3 regions of the Streptomyces sp. NPDC096324 genome follow, and region 1 is predicted to be linked to each of the others. Evidence: riboswitches for the same ligand, from Rfam matches in the RefSeq annotation. Region 1 holds a riboswitch; each other region holds the start of a gene.
What was found. A riboswitch is a leader RNA that binds a small molecule or an ion and turns the genes downstream of it on or off. The one in region 1 is predicted to bind cobalamin.
Positions count from the first base shown of each region.

Region 2: linked by a shared signal. The riboswitch ahead of metE (5-methyltetrahydropteroyltriglutamate--homocysteine S-methyltransferase) and the one ahead of ACIQ7M_RS00970 ((2Fe-2S) ferredoxin domain-containing protein) in region 1 are both predicted to bind cobalamin.
Region 3: linked by a shared signal. The riboswitch ahead of ACIQ7M_RS17940 (CbtB-domain containing protein) and the one ahead of ACIQ7M_RS00970 ((2Fe-2S) ferredoxin domain-containing protein) in region 1 are both predicted to bind cobalamin.

Region 1 covers NZ_JBIWFK010000001.1:232,102-236,903, reverse strand. The annotation lists gene ACIQ7M_RS00985 (hypothetical protein) at 1-294, shown strand, start outside; gene ACIQ7M_RS00980 (hypothetical protein) at 465-692, shown strand; gene ACIQ7M_RS00975 (tachylectin-related carbohydrate-binding protein) at 898-2,187, opposite strand; gene ACIQ7M_RS00970 ((2Fe-2S) ferredoxin domain-containing protein) at 2,450-2,806, opposite strand; cobalamin riboswitch at 2,906-3,031, opposite strand; gene ACIQ7M_RS00965 (3-oxoacyl-ACP reductase family protein) at 3,129-3,878, shown strand; gene alc (allantoicase) at 4,218-4,802, opposite strand, start outside.
Region 2 covers NZ_JBIWFK010000006.1:406,227-411,028, reverse strand. The annotation lists partial or broken gene ACIQ7M_RS18850 (short-chain fatty acyl-CoA regulator family protein) at 34-319, opposite strand; gene ACIQ7M_RS18845 (hypothetical protein) at 720-1,049, opposite strand; gene ACIQ7M_RS18840 (DUF6228 family protein) at 1,145-1,411, opposite strand; cobalamin riboswitch at 1,483-1,725, shown strand; gene metE (5-methyltetrahydropteroyltriglutamate--homocysteine S-methyltransferase) at 1,892-4,210, shown strand; gene ACIQ7M_RS18830 (MFS transporter) at 4,372-4,802, shown strand, end outside.
Region 3 covers NZ_JBIWFK010000006.1:181,029-185,830, forward strand. The annotation lists gene ACIQ7M_RS17935 (enoyl-CoA hydratase/isomerase family protein) at 83-1,147, shown strand; cobalamin riboswitch at 1,229-1,373, shown strand; gene ACIQ7M_RS17940 (CbtB-domain containing protein) at 1,414-1,635, shown strand; gene ACIQ7M_RS17945 (CbtA family protein) at 1,656-2,414, shown strand; gene meaB (methylmalonyl Co-A mutase-associated GTPase MeaB) at 2,521-3,504, opposite strand; gene scpA (methylmalonyl-CoA mutase) at 3,501-4,802, opposite strand, start outside.

The sequences.
Region 1 (4,802 bases):
ACATATCTGGAACTGCCGTCCGGCGACGAACTGCCGCAGAACATCAGGACTCTGGTGCGATCGGCGATCGTCCCCCGCGACGGTGTCGAGCACGTCGCCGTGCATGCCGTCTCTTCCTGCGAACTCACGCTCGGCTTCTACCTGTTGGCCGATGCGCTGGAGGAGGCGGAGGAACGAGCGGTACGGGCCACCCGTCGACTGCTGCGCGCCGTACCGCAGTTGGCAGCGGCGCGGCCGACCGGCGCCGGAGTGCCGCTGATGCCTCTGGCCTTCGAACCGCAGACGGTGGACTGAAGCGGCCCCCGTGGACGCATCGGTCCAAGGCCGCTTCCGTCCATCCGTGAACCCTTTCCTCTGGCCTGAGCCGCGACGAACCTATGAGTCACCGGCCGAGCAGAGCGCCACCGCGGGGCGCGACGGCAGGCCGGACACCGCATCTCGTCCCGGAAGGAACGGAAACAGCCATGCTTCGTACCCGCATCGCCAAGGCCGCCGCGGTCTCCTCCCTCGTCGTCGCCGCGGCTCTCGCCGCCCCGGTGGTCACGCACCGGTCCACGGCGGACGCGGTTCCGGCCTCCTCCGTTCTCGCCTCCGACGCCGGCTGGCAGGTCGCTCCGACGGACGCCGGCTGGCAGGTCGCTCCGACGGACGCCGGCTGGCAGGTCGCTCCGGCCGACGCCGGCTGGCAGTAGGCCGCCCGCCGCGTCCCACAGCCACGCGCAGCGGCCGCGTCCCGTCGACCTGAAAGGGCGGCGCCCCCTCGACCCGAGGAGGCGCCGCCCTTTTCGGCGTGGGCCGGAGCACGGCCAGGACGGACATCCCCAAGGGCGTGGGGCGTACGGACGCCCGAAGGCCCCGCCGGGGATCGGCGGGGCCTTCGAGGCGTCGGGTGGGGCGTCAGGCGATCTTCTTGTAGCGCAGGGCGACGTAGTCCGAGGCCGGGTGGCCGCTGATGTCACCGCTGTTGATGTTCGCGGTCGAGTAGTTCATGTCCGTCGCCGGGCTGCTCTCGGAGTAGTAGTAGAAGGTGCCCGTGTCCTGGTTCTTCCAGCCCGCGAAGATGACGGCGTGCTCGGAGTAGTCGTTCAGCGCGTCACCGGGCAGGAGGTCGGCCTTGCTGATCTGCGTGCTCGCGCTGGGAAGCGTCTCGGTCGTCAGGGAGTTGGTGAGGTGCCAGGCCATGGAGACGAAGCCGGAGCAGTCGGTGCGGTAGGAGTGGTCGCCATCGACGTCCACGGCGGAGGCGCCCTGGTCGTACTGGACGTTGCGGGAGTACCAGTTCTTGGCCCGGTCCATGACCTCGCTGCGGTAGATGGTGCCGCCCTGGACGGACTTCGGCGGCGCCGACGGCACGTAGGCGCAGTTGTTCGCGTAGGCCGACAGCAGGCTCTGGGTCCAGCCGGAGGCGTCCACCGGGTCGTCCGAGTGGTAGGTGACGTCGCTGCCGTCGCCGTCGGTCGGGTCGGCGTCGGAGTACCAGTACATGCCGCCGTTGGTGCGGCCGTAGTAGAGGCCGCCACCCGGCGAGGAGAGCGAGTCGACCGCCGACCAGCCGCTCGCCTTGAGGACCGAGAGGTCCCAGTCGTTCACTCCGTTGATCTTGTAGCTGAGCAGCCGGCCGTCCGCGGTCGAGGCGACGATGCGGTCGTCGCCGGCCGCGGCGAGCGTCTTGAGGACGAAGCCGGTGTCGATCACGACGTGCTGGCCTATGTGGGCCGAGCCCGCGGGCTTGGGCTGCGAGACGACGTACTGGTGGAGCTGGCCGTCGACGGTTCCGTAGAGGTGTCCGGCTCCGTCGTAGACCATCTTGTCGAAGGTCCAGCCGCCGTCCCAGATCTTGACGACTCCCGCGACCCCGAGGGAGGTGTTGTTCGTCTGGATGTCGACCCGGTAGAGGTCGCCGGTGGTGGACGTGACCAGGACCGTGTTGAAGTTGAGCGTCGCCATCGCCTTGGGCGTGAAGCCGAGGTTCGGGCCGATGAGCGTCTTGACGCGGTTGCCCGTGTCCGGCGCGATCTGCGTGTACGTCAGCCGTCCGTCCGCCAGCGTGCCGTACACCGACACGTCACCGGAGCACGAGGCGACGGCGTGCGCGGCGCCGGCGGTGGTCGCGACCATGCCGAGGGACATCGCGCCGACGGCGGCGACTGCTGCGGTGGTACGGCGGACGGCGTGGCTGAACTTCATGATCTCTCCTGCGGTGTGAAGTCGAACGGGCGAAGGCACGTCACCGACCGCCCGGCTGCCCTGCAGGTGCAGCCGTGGAGGTCGTCCCGGGCGGATCTCCCGGTGGCAAGAACTACTTTCGCCGCAGGTCACGAGGGGTGGAAGAGAGATCGGCTGGACGCAAACGTCCTTGGCCTGTTACGTCCTGACAGGGCATCGGAAAGCCCCGGGACGTCACGCTCGGTGCCCCGGGGCCGGTCGTTCCACGTGAGGTGCGCGGGCTTCAGGAATCCGCCGGGCGCCTCGGTGGGGTGAAGGTGTACAGATCGAGGATGTCCGGCGGCGGAGCCAGTCCGGGACCGCCGGCGCGCACCCAGGCCACGATGTCCTCGGTCGCGTCGGGGTCGTTGACGAGTCCGAGCCAGACGGGCCGTGCGCCGGCGGCCCGGCCCGCGGCGGACGGCTGTACGACGATGACGTTGGCCTGGTCGCACACGTCGAGGCACTCGGAGACGCGCACCGGTACCGCCGCGCGCAGCCGCGCGGTCTGTGCGGCGTGATCCACTCCGGTCACCTTGGGACTGCCGCAGCAGCAGTCCCGGCACACGACGACCCGGCACGGAACGGGTCCGCCCACCACGGGCTCCCCCGGTGTCTCTTCCGAAGGTGTCTCGGGCACGGCACACCACTCCCCTCCCGGGGAGATCCGCCCCGGTGTCGCTCGAGGAGGCGACCGCGTGAGTCTCCTGGCTCCCGGATCCTTGAACGCTCCGCCTCCCCGCCCCGGTCGGGGCGGTGGCCTGCCGCAGCGCAGTCACCGGTCACAGTGGCGGGACCGCGCCGGATTCACACCGGCTTCCTCGTTCCGCCGTCGCCCTATGTCGTCGATCATCATGTCATCCACCGATGTCGGTGTCCGTTGGCCGCCAGCGCCACACGGCTCGAACGGCTGGGATGGGTCCATGACTTCTCAGCGAGACATGAACGGCAAGGTGGCCCTCGTGACCGGCGGGAGCCGGGGCATCGGGGCCGCGACGGCGCTGCGGCTGGCCCGCGAGGGCGCGGACGTGGCCGTCACCTATGTGAGCGGCAAGGAGGCCGCGGAGGACGTCGTACGGGGTGTCGAGGCGCTCGGGCGCAGGGGACTCGCCCTGAGGGCGGACGCCTCCGACGCGGCGGAGGCCGGCACGGTGGCGGACAGGGTCGTCGCGGAGTTCGGGCGGCTCGACGTCCTCGTCAACAACGCGGGGGTGGGGGTGCTGGGTCCGCTCGCATCCCTGACCCTGGCGGACGTGGACCGGGTGCTCGACGTGAATGTCCGGGGGGTCTTCCTGGCTTCCCGGTCGGCCGCGCCGCACCTCGGGGACGGCGGGCGGATCGTCACGATCGGCAGTTGCATGACCCAGCGCGTCCCCGGTCCGGGAGGGACGCTCTACGCGATGAGCAAGTCCGCGCTGATCGGCCTGACCAAGGCACTGGCGCGGGAACTCGGCGACCGCGGGATCACCGCCAACATCGTCCATCCCGGCCCCGTCGACACGGACATGAACCCGGCGAACGGCCCCTACGCGGCGGGTCAGAGCGCGATGACCGCCGTGGGCCGCTTCGGCGCCGCCGAAGAGGTCGCGTCGATCGTCGCGTATCTGGCGGGCGGCGAGGCGGCCTACGTCACGGGGGCGGAGTTCGCGGTGGACGGCGGACACGCGGCGTGAGGACCGGAGCGCGGGTGCGGGCGCCCTTGCGGGCGGGGCAGCCCATGCCGGGGAGATCCCCTGCCGGGGGACCAGCTCCGTACAAAGGGCAGCCCCTGTCGGGGGGACCCCCGGCCGTGGGAGCGAGTCCGGCCGAGGGGCAGCCAACGCCGAGGGGCAGCGCATGCCGAGGGGCCCGTGCGGGGGGGGCGGCCTCTGCCGGGGCAGCGCACGCGATGAGCCCCCTGGCGGGGCCCCTTGCCTAGGGTGCGGGCCAGTGACCGCAGCGCGGGGGCCCTCTCCGGGACGGCCCCCGCGTAGGCCCCGGTGACGGTTCGCCCGGCTGCGGAACTGGGCGGCTCAGCCGCCCAGTTCCTGGTGGCGTGCCGCCAGGCGGGACGCCCCCTCCTCCGTCAGGGAGCCGAAGAGGCGCAGGCGGGAGATGCCGCCGTCCGGGAAGATGTCCACGCGCGCGTGCGTGGCGACGGCGGGTGCGGCGAGGGTGAAGCGGTGATTGGTGTCGGGCTGGAGCCGGGTGCGGGGCAGGATCTCCGTCCACTCCCCCTCCCCCGCGTCTCCGTCGCGCACCGACACCGAGGCCCATCCGGCGCTGTTGCCCTTCAGGTACGCCGTGTCGATCTCGACGGCGCGGATCTCGGACCGGGCGACGAGCCGGTAGCGGATCCAGTCGTTGCCGTCGTCGCGTCGCCTGCGGGTCTCCCAGCCGTCGTCCATCTTGCGTGAACGGCCGGGCTGGATGGTGTTGGTGGCCGGTGAGTAGAAGAGGTCGGAGGCGTCCTCGACCTGTCCGCCGTTCTCCAGGGCGACCACGTCGAAGGTGCCGAGGGCGGACAGCCAGCGCGGGTCGGGCACGACCTCGCCGTACACCCGCAGTCGCGCGATGCCCCCGTCGGGATGCTGGTTGACCCGCAGGTGGGTGAAGCG
Region 2 (4,802 bases), on a different contig from region 1:
CGGCTTCGGGGCGCCATCAAGCCCGTCATACCGTCAGTTCGATTGATCGGTCACTGGGTACGGAACGAACGTGCTGGCGTTCTGGTCGATCCGCAGGGGCCGGCCGAGGGCGGTGCCGCGCGCTGGGGACAGTCGAGGCGTTCGCAGACGCGGCAGCCCATGCCGATGGGGGTGGCGGCGGAGGCGTTGGCGAGGTCGACCCCGTCGGAATAGCCGAGCCGATGGGCGTGGCGGATCTCGCAGCCGAGCCTGACGGCGAAGGTCCTCCCGGGCTCGCCCCACCCCCACGGCGGCGGGTGATGGCCCGAGCGATCCACAAGGACTCGACACGAGGTCGGTCCGCCACCTCTAGCTGTTCGTGGCACCAGCTCACCGCACGGGCCCCGGTCTGCGTTTGGAGCTGAAGCGGCTCGGGCATCGCGAGGGGTCACCATGCGGCGGGCTCGCACCACAGATACCAACGAGTGATCAAGCGAGCAGTGTTGACGATGATGGCGGTCGCGAGAGCGTCGGGCATCACCTCTGAATACAGGGATCAAGTCCCCGGACGACTCAAGGAGTCAGCCCGACACCCACGTGACCGTCATCGCGACCAACCTCTGCTGCCGGAACAGCCGGCGCGTACGTCTCGCAGGGATGTCGCTACCACCGGATTAGGGCTGTCACTACCGCCGGATCAGGACGGCTCCGACGCCGTGATCACACCAGCCGCTGCGTGATCATTTCAATGCTTCGGGTTCACCCTGCTCGAACGCGATGCGGCAGCGTTCCACCTGGTCGGCCACCTCCTCCATGAACCATTGCATGATCTCGTAGGGGATGGTGTGCCCGTCGGGGCTGTAGATGCGGACGGTCGGCTCCAGGTCAGGGTCCTCGTCGGGGACGAGCGCCGCGAGGAAGGGTGGCCCAGGCAGATGGGTCGTCTCAGCCCACGCGGCCGGCGCAGGCACGGCCTCGCTCAGCTCCACAGCCCAGGAGTCGTCGGGCAAGGCGTAGTGGAACTGGATGGCGAAGTGACGACCTGCGTGTTCTCTCAGCTCTGCCGGCATGCTGGAAGACTGCCACAGCACACGGTCACAGGCCCGGGAATACCGGCTAAGGCCCAGCGCCGGGAAGAAGCCCCGGGTTGCGGGACAGTTTCGAGCTACTCCGCGACGCCCGCAATGAACGTGCGGATTTCAGCGGTGAGGTTGCGCATGACCTCCCCCGCTGCGTGCACCGTGTTGGTCTCGAACTGCCGTTCCTCGGAGGGTGCTCGGTCACGGATGCCCCAGGTCGGTTGGATGTGGCCACCAGGGTGGTGTTCCGCTGAGAGGGTCAGGGCGTAGCAGGGAGTGCCAGGTGCGCACTCCTTCCCAGCCTCGGAAGTCTTCGGCAAGGGGACGCGTTTCCCACCGTCGCCGCGTCCCACGGACGCCGCTCCCGTGTCCCACCTCACCGTCCGAATGCCGGATGTGATCGGCCGCGCGGGTGGATTGCCCTAGGCTGGGCCGTGCAGCTGGTTCGCCCCGTCCGCCAGGCGGGATGCGTCGTAAGAGGGAACCCGGTGGGAATCCGGGACTGCCCCGCAGCGGTGAGCGGGAACGACCGCCGTCATACGCACTGGACCCGACGAACAGGGTCTGGGAAGCGACGGCCAGTAGGTGTCTCGTATCGCTCGTACGAAGTGTGTACGAGGAGACGTGCCCGTGAGTCCGAAGACCTGCCCGTTGCCCGCGCGCGAAAGGAATCGTGCGCGGACATCCCGGTGACCTCGTGGGCGGGTCGGCGTACATGTCGGACGGAAGATCGCGCTGCTCCGCGCGAGATCGGTTCCGCCCGGTTCGTCACCCCTTCGCGCTCGCGTCCCGTTGCCGGGATCCCAAGGAGATATCTCGCGAAGGAGATTTCCGTGACAGCGAAGTCCGCGACCGCGGCAGCACGGGCCACCGTGTACGGCTACCCCCGCCAGGGACCTGACCGGGAACTGAAGAAGGCGATCGAGGGCTACTGGAAGGGCCGCGTCACCGGCGACGCCCTCCACCGCACCGCCGCCGACCTTCGCGCCGCCAACTGGCGCCGGCTCACCGACGTGGGTATCGACGAGGTCCCGACCGGTGACTTCTCGTACTACGACCACGTCCTGGACACCACCGTCATGGTCGGCGCGATCCCCGCCCGCCACCGGGCCGCCCTGGAGGCGGACGACCTGGCGGGCTACTTCGCCATGGCCCGCGGCACGCAGGATGTCGCACCGCTGGAGATGACCAAGTGGTTCGACACCAACTACCACTACCTGGTGCCCGAGTTGGGGCCGGACACCGTCTTCACGGCCGACTCCACCAAGCAGGTCGCCGAGCTGAACGAGGCTCTCGCCCTCGGGCTCGGCGCCCGCCCGGTACTGGTCGGCCCGGTCACCTACCTGCTGCTCGCCAAGCCCGCCCCGGGCGTGCCCGCCGACTTCGAGCCGCTCACCCTGCTGAACCGGTTGCTGCCGGTGTACGCCGAGGTCCTCGCCGACCTGCGCGCGGCCGGAGCCGAGTGGATTCAGCTCGACGAGCCCGCCCTCGTCCAGGACCGCACCTCGGCCGAACTGGACGCCGCCGCGCACGCCTACCACGCTCTCGGTTCCCTGACCGACCGGCCGAAGCTCTTGGTCGCCTCCTACTTCGACCGGCTCGGCGACGCCCTGCCGGTACTGGCCAAGGCCCCCGTCGACGGACTCGCCCTCGACTTCACCGACGCCGGGGCCGCCAACCTCGAAGCCCTCGCGACCGCGGGCGGCCTGCCCGGCAAGCGGCTGGTCGCCGGCGTCGTCAACGGCCGCAACATCTGGATCAACGATCTGGCCAAGTCCCTCGCCACCCTCGGCACCCTGCTGGGTCTCGCCGACCGGGTCGACGTGTCGGCGTCCTGCTCCCTGCTCCACGTCCCGCTCGACACGACCGCCGAACGGGACATCGACCCGCAGCTCCTGCGCTGGCTCGCCTTCGCCCGGCAGAAGACCGTCGAGATCGTCGCCCTCGCCAAGGGACTCGGCCTCGGCACCGACGCGATCGCGGGTGAACTCGCCGCGAACCGAGCTGATTTGGCCTCGCGGGTGAACTCGCCGATCACGCACGACCCCGTCGTACGGGCCCGCACCGCAGCCGTCGCGGACGCCGACGGCCGCCGCCCCCAGCCCTACGCCGGGCGCGCGGCGGCCCAACGCGCCCATCTCGGCCTGCCTCTGCTGCCGACCACCACGATCGGCTCCTTCCCGCAGACCGGCGAACTGCGCACCGCCCGCGCCGACCTGCGCAAGGGACGTATCGACGCGGCCGGTTACGAGGAGCGCATCAAGGCGGAGATCCAGGAGGTCATCTCCTTCCAGGAGAAGGCCGGCCTGGACGTTCTCGTGCACGGCGAACCCGAACGCAACGACATGGTCCAGTACTTCGCCGAGCAGATGACGGGATACCTGGCCACACAGCATGGTTGGGTGCAGTCCTACGGCACGCGCTACGTCCGTCCACCGATCCTGGCCGGGGACATCTCCCGGCCCGAACCGATGACCGTGCGCTGGACGACGTACGCCCAGTCGCTCACCTCCCGGCCGGTGAAGGGCATGCTCACCGGCCCGGTCACCATGCTCGCCTGGTCCTTCGTCCGCGACGACCAGCCCCTCGGCGACACCGCCCGCCAAGTCGCCCTCGCTCTGCGGGACGAGGTCAACGACCTCGAGACGGCCGGGACTTCGGTCATCCAGGTCGACGAGCCGGCCCTCCGCGAGACCCTGCCGCTGCGAGGCGCCGACCGCCCGGCGTACCTGGCCTGGGCCACTGAGGCCTTCCGGCTCACCACGGGTGGCGTGCGGCCCGAGACGCAGATCCACACCCACATGTGCTACGCCGAGTTCGGCGACATCGTCCAGGCCATCGACGACCTCGACGCCGACGTCATCAGCCTCGAGGCCGCCCGCTCGCACATGCAGGTCGCCCGCGAACTCGCCGCGCACGGTTACCCGCGCGAGGCCGGGCCCGGGGTGTACGACATCCACTCCCCGCGGGTCCCGAGCACGGCGGAGGCCGCCGAACTGCTGCGCACCGGACTGAAGGCCATTCCCGCCGAGCGGCTGTGGGTCAACCCCGACTGCGGCCTGAAGACTCGCGGCTGGCCGGAGACCCGCGCCTCACTGGAGAACCTGGTCGCCGCCGCCCGCGAGGTCCGCGAGGAACTCTCCGGCCACTGACCGCAGGCCCTACAGCCGGTAGGCCCCTGGGGCCGGGGTACGGCGCACCCGCCGTCCCCCGGCCCCGGAGTGGCCCAGTTCTGCATACCTCTTGTTCTTGCAAGTAATATGCAACAAGCTTGCGGGGTCCTTACCGGCCGTCTGTGACGTGGAGCCGTGCCATGCCCCGCTTAGTCCCCAACGCCGGACCGCAGCGCGTCCTCGCGGTCTCGAACTTCGTCTATACCGTTGGCAGCGGCCTGTATCTGACCGCCGGGGTGCTGTACTTCACGGAGGCCGTTCATCTTCCGGCGGGTCAAGTGGGACTCGGACTCGGCACCGCCGGACTTGTCGCCCTCGCCCTGGGTGTCACGGTCGGTCATCTGGCCGACCGGTACGGAGCACGCGGCGTCTACGCCACCACCCTGGTGGTCCAGGCACTGGCCACGGCCGGCTTCGTGCTGGTGGACGGCTACTGGTCGTTCCTTCTCGCGGTCACCACGGCCGCCGGAGCCAAGGCGGCCGGGAAGGCCGCCCACAGTCCACTCATCAGGCACTTCGGAGGCGAGCGACCGCAGGAGTTCCGCGCCTATCTCCGCGCGGTGACCAATGT
Region 3 (4,802 bases), on a different contig from region 1:
GGAGCGTGGAAGGAACCACCGAGATCATGTGCGCCATCGTGACCCGCCGCCCGAGCGGGGTGTCCGGATGAACGGCACCCCGATGCCCGGAGCGGAGGAATCCGTCCTGCTGCGCACCGAAGGACGGGCCGGCCACATCGTCCTCAACCGGCCCAGGGCGCTGAACGCCCTGAACCACGCGATGGTGCGCCGGATCGACCGGGCGCTCACCGCCTGGGAACACGACCCCGCCGTCGAGACCGTCGTCATCACCGGCGCCGGGGAACGCGGCCTGTGCGCGGGCGGCGACATCCGGGTCGTCCACGACGACGCGCGCGACGGGGACGGCACCGCGTCGGCCGCGTTCTGGCGCGACGAATACCACCTCAACGCCCGTATCGCCCGCTACCCCAAGCCGTACGTGGCGGTGATGGACGGCATCGTGATGGGCGGCGGAGTCGGTGTCTCGGCGCACGGCAGCGTCCGGATCGTCACCGAGCGCTCACGCGTCGCCATGCCCGAGACCGGCATCGGTTTCGTCCCCGACGTCGGCGGCACCCGTCTGCTCGCCCTCGCCCCGGGCGAACTCGGCACCCATCTCGCCCTGACAGGCGCCTCGATCGGCGCCGGGGACGCGCTGCTGTGCGGCCTCGCCGACCACTGTCTGCCGTCCTCCTCGCTCCGACGGTTCCTGTCCGACCTCGCGGAAGGGTCCGTGGCCGAGGCCCTGGCCACTCACGCGCGGCCCGCCCCGCCGGCCGAACTCGCCGAGCGGCGCGAGTGGATCGACGCCTGCTACGGCGCCGACACCGTCGAGGAGATCATCCGGCGGCTCCTCGCGGCCGACGACCCGGCCGCCAAGGAGACGGCGGAGATCCTGCTCGGCAACTCGCCCACCGCCCTGAAGGTCACGCTGGCCTCCCTGCGCCGGGCCCGGCGGCTCGGATCGCTGGAGCGGGTGCTCGACCAGGAGTACCGCGTCTCCTGCGCCGCCCTGTCCGCACCCGACCTGGTGGAAGGCGTCCGGGCCCAGATCATCGACAAGGACGGCGAGCCGCGCTGGTCCCCGGCCACACTCGCCGAGGTCACCGACGCCGACGTCGAGCGCTTCTTCACACCCCTGGGCGAACGCGAACTCGGCCTGTCCGACGGCGAGTCCGGCACCTGAACGGACCCGGGGCGGCACTGAGGACCGGCGCGTCACCTGGGACGAGAGGAAGATCACCCCGGTCGGCGCGGTCTTGGCCAGAAACGCGCCACGCGGTACGGTCGGTCCGATATCGATGACGTCAAGACGGAAGCCGGCGGAAATCCGGCACGGTCGCGCCACTGTGAACGAGACGTCCCAGCCACGCTGGGCCTCGTGAGTCAGACCCGTAGGCGTCATCCTGTGCACCACCGAGATGGGACGCGAACTCCCGAGGAGGTCCTGCCATGGCGCAGACCGTCGCTCCGCCGACAGCCACCACCCCCGCTCTCCCCGCCAAGCTGCCGATCGGTGCGATCGTCCCCTGGGCGGCCTTCTTCGGCATCCTGATGCTGGTCCTGCTGTACTTCGTCGGCGCCGAACAGGGCGCCACCTCCGTCGTCTCCGGCGAGGACGTCCACGAGTGGGTGCACGACGCCCGCCACCTGCTCGGCTTCCCCTGCCACTGACGCGAGGGAGAGCGCTCATCATGAACTCCGCAACGGTAAGAAACCTCCTCGTACGCGGCATGCTCGCCGGCCTCGCGGCCGGTGTACTGGCCCTGGTCGTCGCCTACTTGCTCGGTGAACCGAGCGTCGACAGCGCGATCGGCTTCGAGGAGGCCCACTCCCACGCACACGGGCACGAGGTCGAACTCGTCTCCCGCAGCCTCCAGTCCACCGCGGGCCTCGCCACCGGCGTCCTGGTCTACGGCGTCTCCTTCGGCGGAATCGCCGCGCTCGCCTACTGCTTCGCCCTCGGCCGAGTGGGCCGCTTCGGCCCGCGCGCGACCGCGCTCCTGCTGTCCGGGACCGCGCTCCTGGCCGTGTACGTCGTGCCGTTCCTGAAGTACCCGGCCAACCCGCCGTCGGTCGGCGACCCCGACACCATCGGCAAGCGGACCACCCTGTACTTCCTGATGATGGTCCTCAGCGTGCTTCTCGCGGTGGGAGCCACCATCCTCGGCAAGCGCCTCGCGCCCAGCCTCGGCACCTGGTACGCCACCGTGGTCGCGGTGGCCGCCTTCGCCGTCGTGATCGGACTCGCCTACGAGTTCCTGCCCGTCATCAACGAGGTGCCCAAGGACTTCCCGGCCACCCTGCTCTGGCGGTTCAGGCTCTCCGCCCTCGCCATCCAGACCGTCCTGTGGGCCGGATTCGGCCTGGTCTTCGGCGAGTTGGCCGAGCGCATGCTCAACCCCAGGCCCGCGACAGCTCCTTCGGGCCGATCCGTTCCCGCCGCGAACTGAACCACCGGCACACACACGACAGGCCCCCGGATCTCTCCGGGGGCCTGTCGTGTTGTGGGTCCGAGCGGTGGCCGGGCTCCGACCTGCCCCGCCACCGCCGTTCGCGTCAGCGGCCCTCGCCGCCGAAGACCTTCAGAATCCGCTCCGCCGCGAGCGTCGCCGTCAACCCGCCCTCGCGGACCTGCCGTTCGAGGTCGGGGGCGACGGCCCGTACGGCCCGATCGGCGTGCAGACGGCCGAGCAGCTCGTCCCGGACCATCGTCCAGGTCCAGTCCACCTGCTGGTCACGGCGCTTCTCGGCGAGACGGCCGGTCGAGTCGAGCAGCACCCGGTGCTGCTCCAGACGGTCCCAGAGCGTGTCCAGACCCGCCGACTCACGGGCGCTGCAACTCAGCACCGGCGGCGTCCAGGCGGCGTCCTTGCCGTGCATCAGCCGCAGCGCGCCCGCCAGTTCACGCGCTGCCGACTGCGCGTCACGCTCGTGCGGGCCGTCCGCCTTGTTGACGGCGATCACGTCGGCCAGCTCCAGGACACCCTTCTTGATGCCCTGCAACTGGTCCCCGGTACGCGCCAGCGTCAGCAGCAGGAAGGAGTCGACCATGTTCGCGACCGCCGTCTCGGACTGGCCGACGCCGACGGTCTCCACCAGCACCACGTCGTAGCCGGCCGCCTCCATCACCACGATCGACTCGCGGGTCGCCTTCGCCACCCCGCCGAGCGTGCCGGCGGTGGGGGAGGGGCGGATGAACGCGGCCGGGTCCACGGCCAGACGCTCCATACGCGTCTTGTCACCGAGGATCGAGCCGCCCGTACGGGTGGAGGACGGGTCGACGGCGAGCACCGCTACCCGGAACCCGAGCGAGGTCAGCATCGTGCCGAATGCGTCGATGAACGTCGACTTGCCCACGCCCGGCACCCCGCTGACGCCGATCCGCCGGGCCTTCCCGCTGTACGGGAGCAGCTCGGTCAGCAACTCCTGTGCCAGCGCCCGGTGCTGGGGCCGGGTGGACTCGACGAGCGTGATGGCGCGGGCGACCAGCGCCCGCTTCCCGTCGAGCACACCCTTGACATAGGTGTCGAGTGGGATCACAGGTCGTGCCCGAGGTCGGCAGAGAGCCGCTGGACGAGGTCGTACGCCGCGTCCGGGATCACCGTCCCGGGCGGGAAGACCGCAGCGGCGCCCATCTCCAGCAGCGTCGGCACGTCCTGCGGCGGGATGACCCCGCCGACCACGATCATGATGTCCTCCCGGCCCTCCGCCGCGAGTTCCTCGCGCAGCGCCGGTACGAGGGTGAGGTGCCCGGCGGCCAGCGACGAGACGCCCACGATGTGCACGTCCGCCTCCACCGCCTGACGGGCGACCTCACCCGGCGTCTGGAACAGCGGGCCGACGTCGACGTCGAAGCCCAGGTCGGCGAAAGCGGTCGCGATCACCTTCTGGCCGCGGTCGTGACCGTCCTGGCCCATCTTGGCGACCAGGATGCGCGGGCGCCGGCCCTCGGCCTCCTCGAACGCGTCCACCAGCGTGCGGGTACGGTCCACGGACGGGGACTCCCCTGCCTCGTTGCGGTACACCCCGGAGATCGTACGGATCTGGCCCGCGTGCCGCCCGTACACCTTCTCCAGGGCGTCGGAGATCTCACCGACTGTGGCCTTCGCGCGGGCCGCGCGCACCGCCAGCTCCAGCAGGTTGCCCTCGCCGGCCGCCGCCCGTGTCAGATCCTCGAGCGCGCCCTGGACCTCCCGGTCGTCGCGCTCGGCGCGCAGCCGGCGCAGCTTCTCGATCTGCTGCGTGCGGACGGAGGAGTTGTCGACCTTGAGGACGTCGATCTGCTCGTCGGTCTCCACGCGGTACTTGTTCACGCCGATGACCGGCTGGCGGCCGGAGTCGATGCGGGCCTGGGTGCGGGCCGCCGCCTCCTCGATCCGGAGCTTCGGGATGCCGGCGTCGATGGCCTGTGCCATGCCGCCCGCCGCCTCGACCTCCTCGATGTGCTGCCAGGCCCGGCGGGCGAGGTCGTACGTCAGCTTCTCCACGTAGGCGCTGCCGCCCCACGGGTCGATGGCCCGGGTCGTACCGGACTCCTGCTGGATCAGGAGCTGGGTGTTGCGGGCGATCCGAGCGGAGAAGTCGGTGGGCAGGGCGAGTGCCTCGTCCAGCGCGTTGGTGTGCAGCGACTGGGTGTGGCCCTGGGTGGCCGCCATGGCCTCCACGCACGTACGCGTCACGTTGTTGAACACGTCCTGAGCGGTCAGCGACCAGCCGGACGTCTGTGAATGGGTGCGCAGGGAGAGGGACTTGGCGTTCTTCGGGTCGAACTGCCGGACCATCTTGGCCCACAGCAGGCGCGCCGCCCGCATCTTGGCGATCTCCATGAAGAAGTTCAT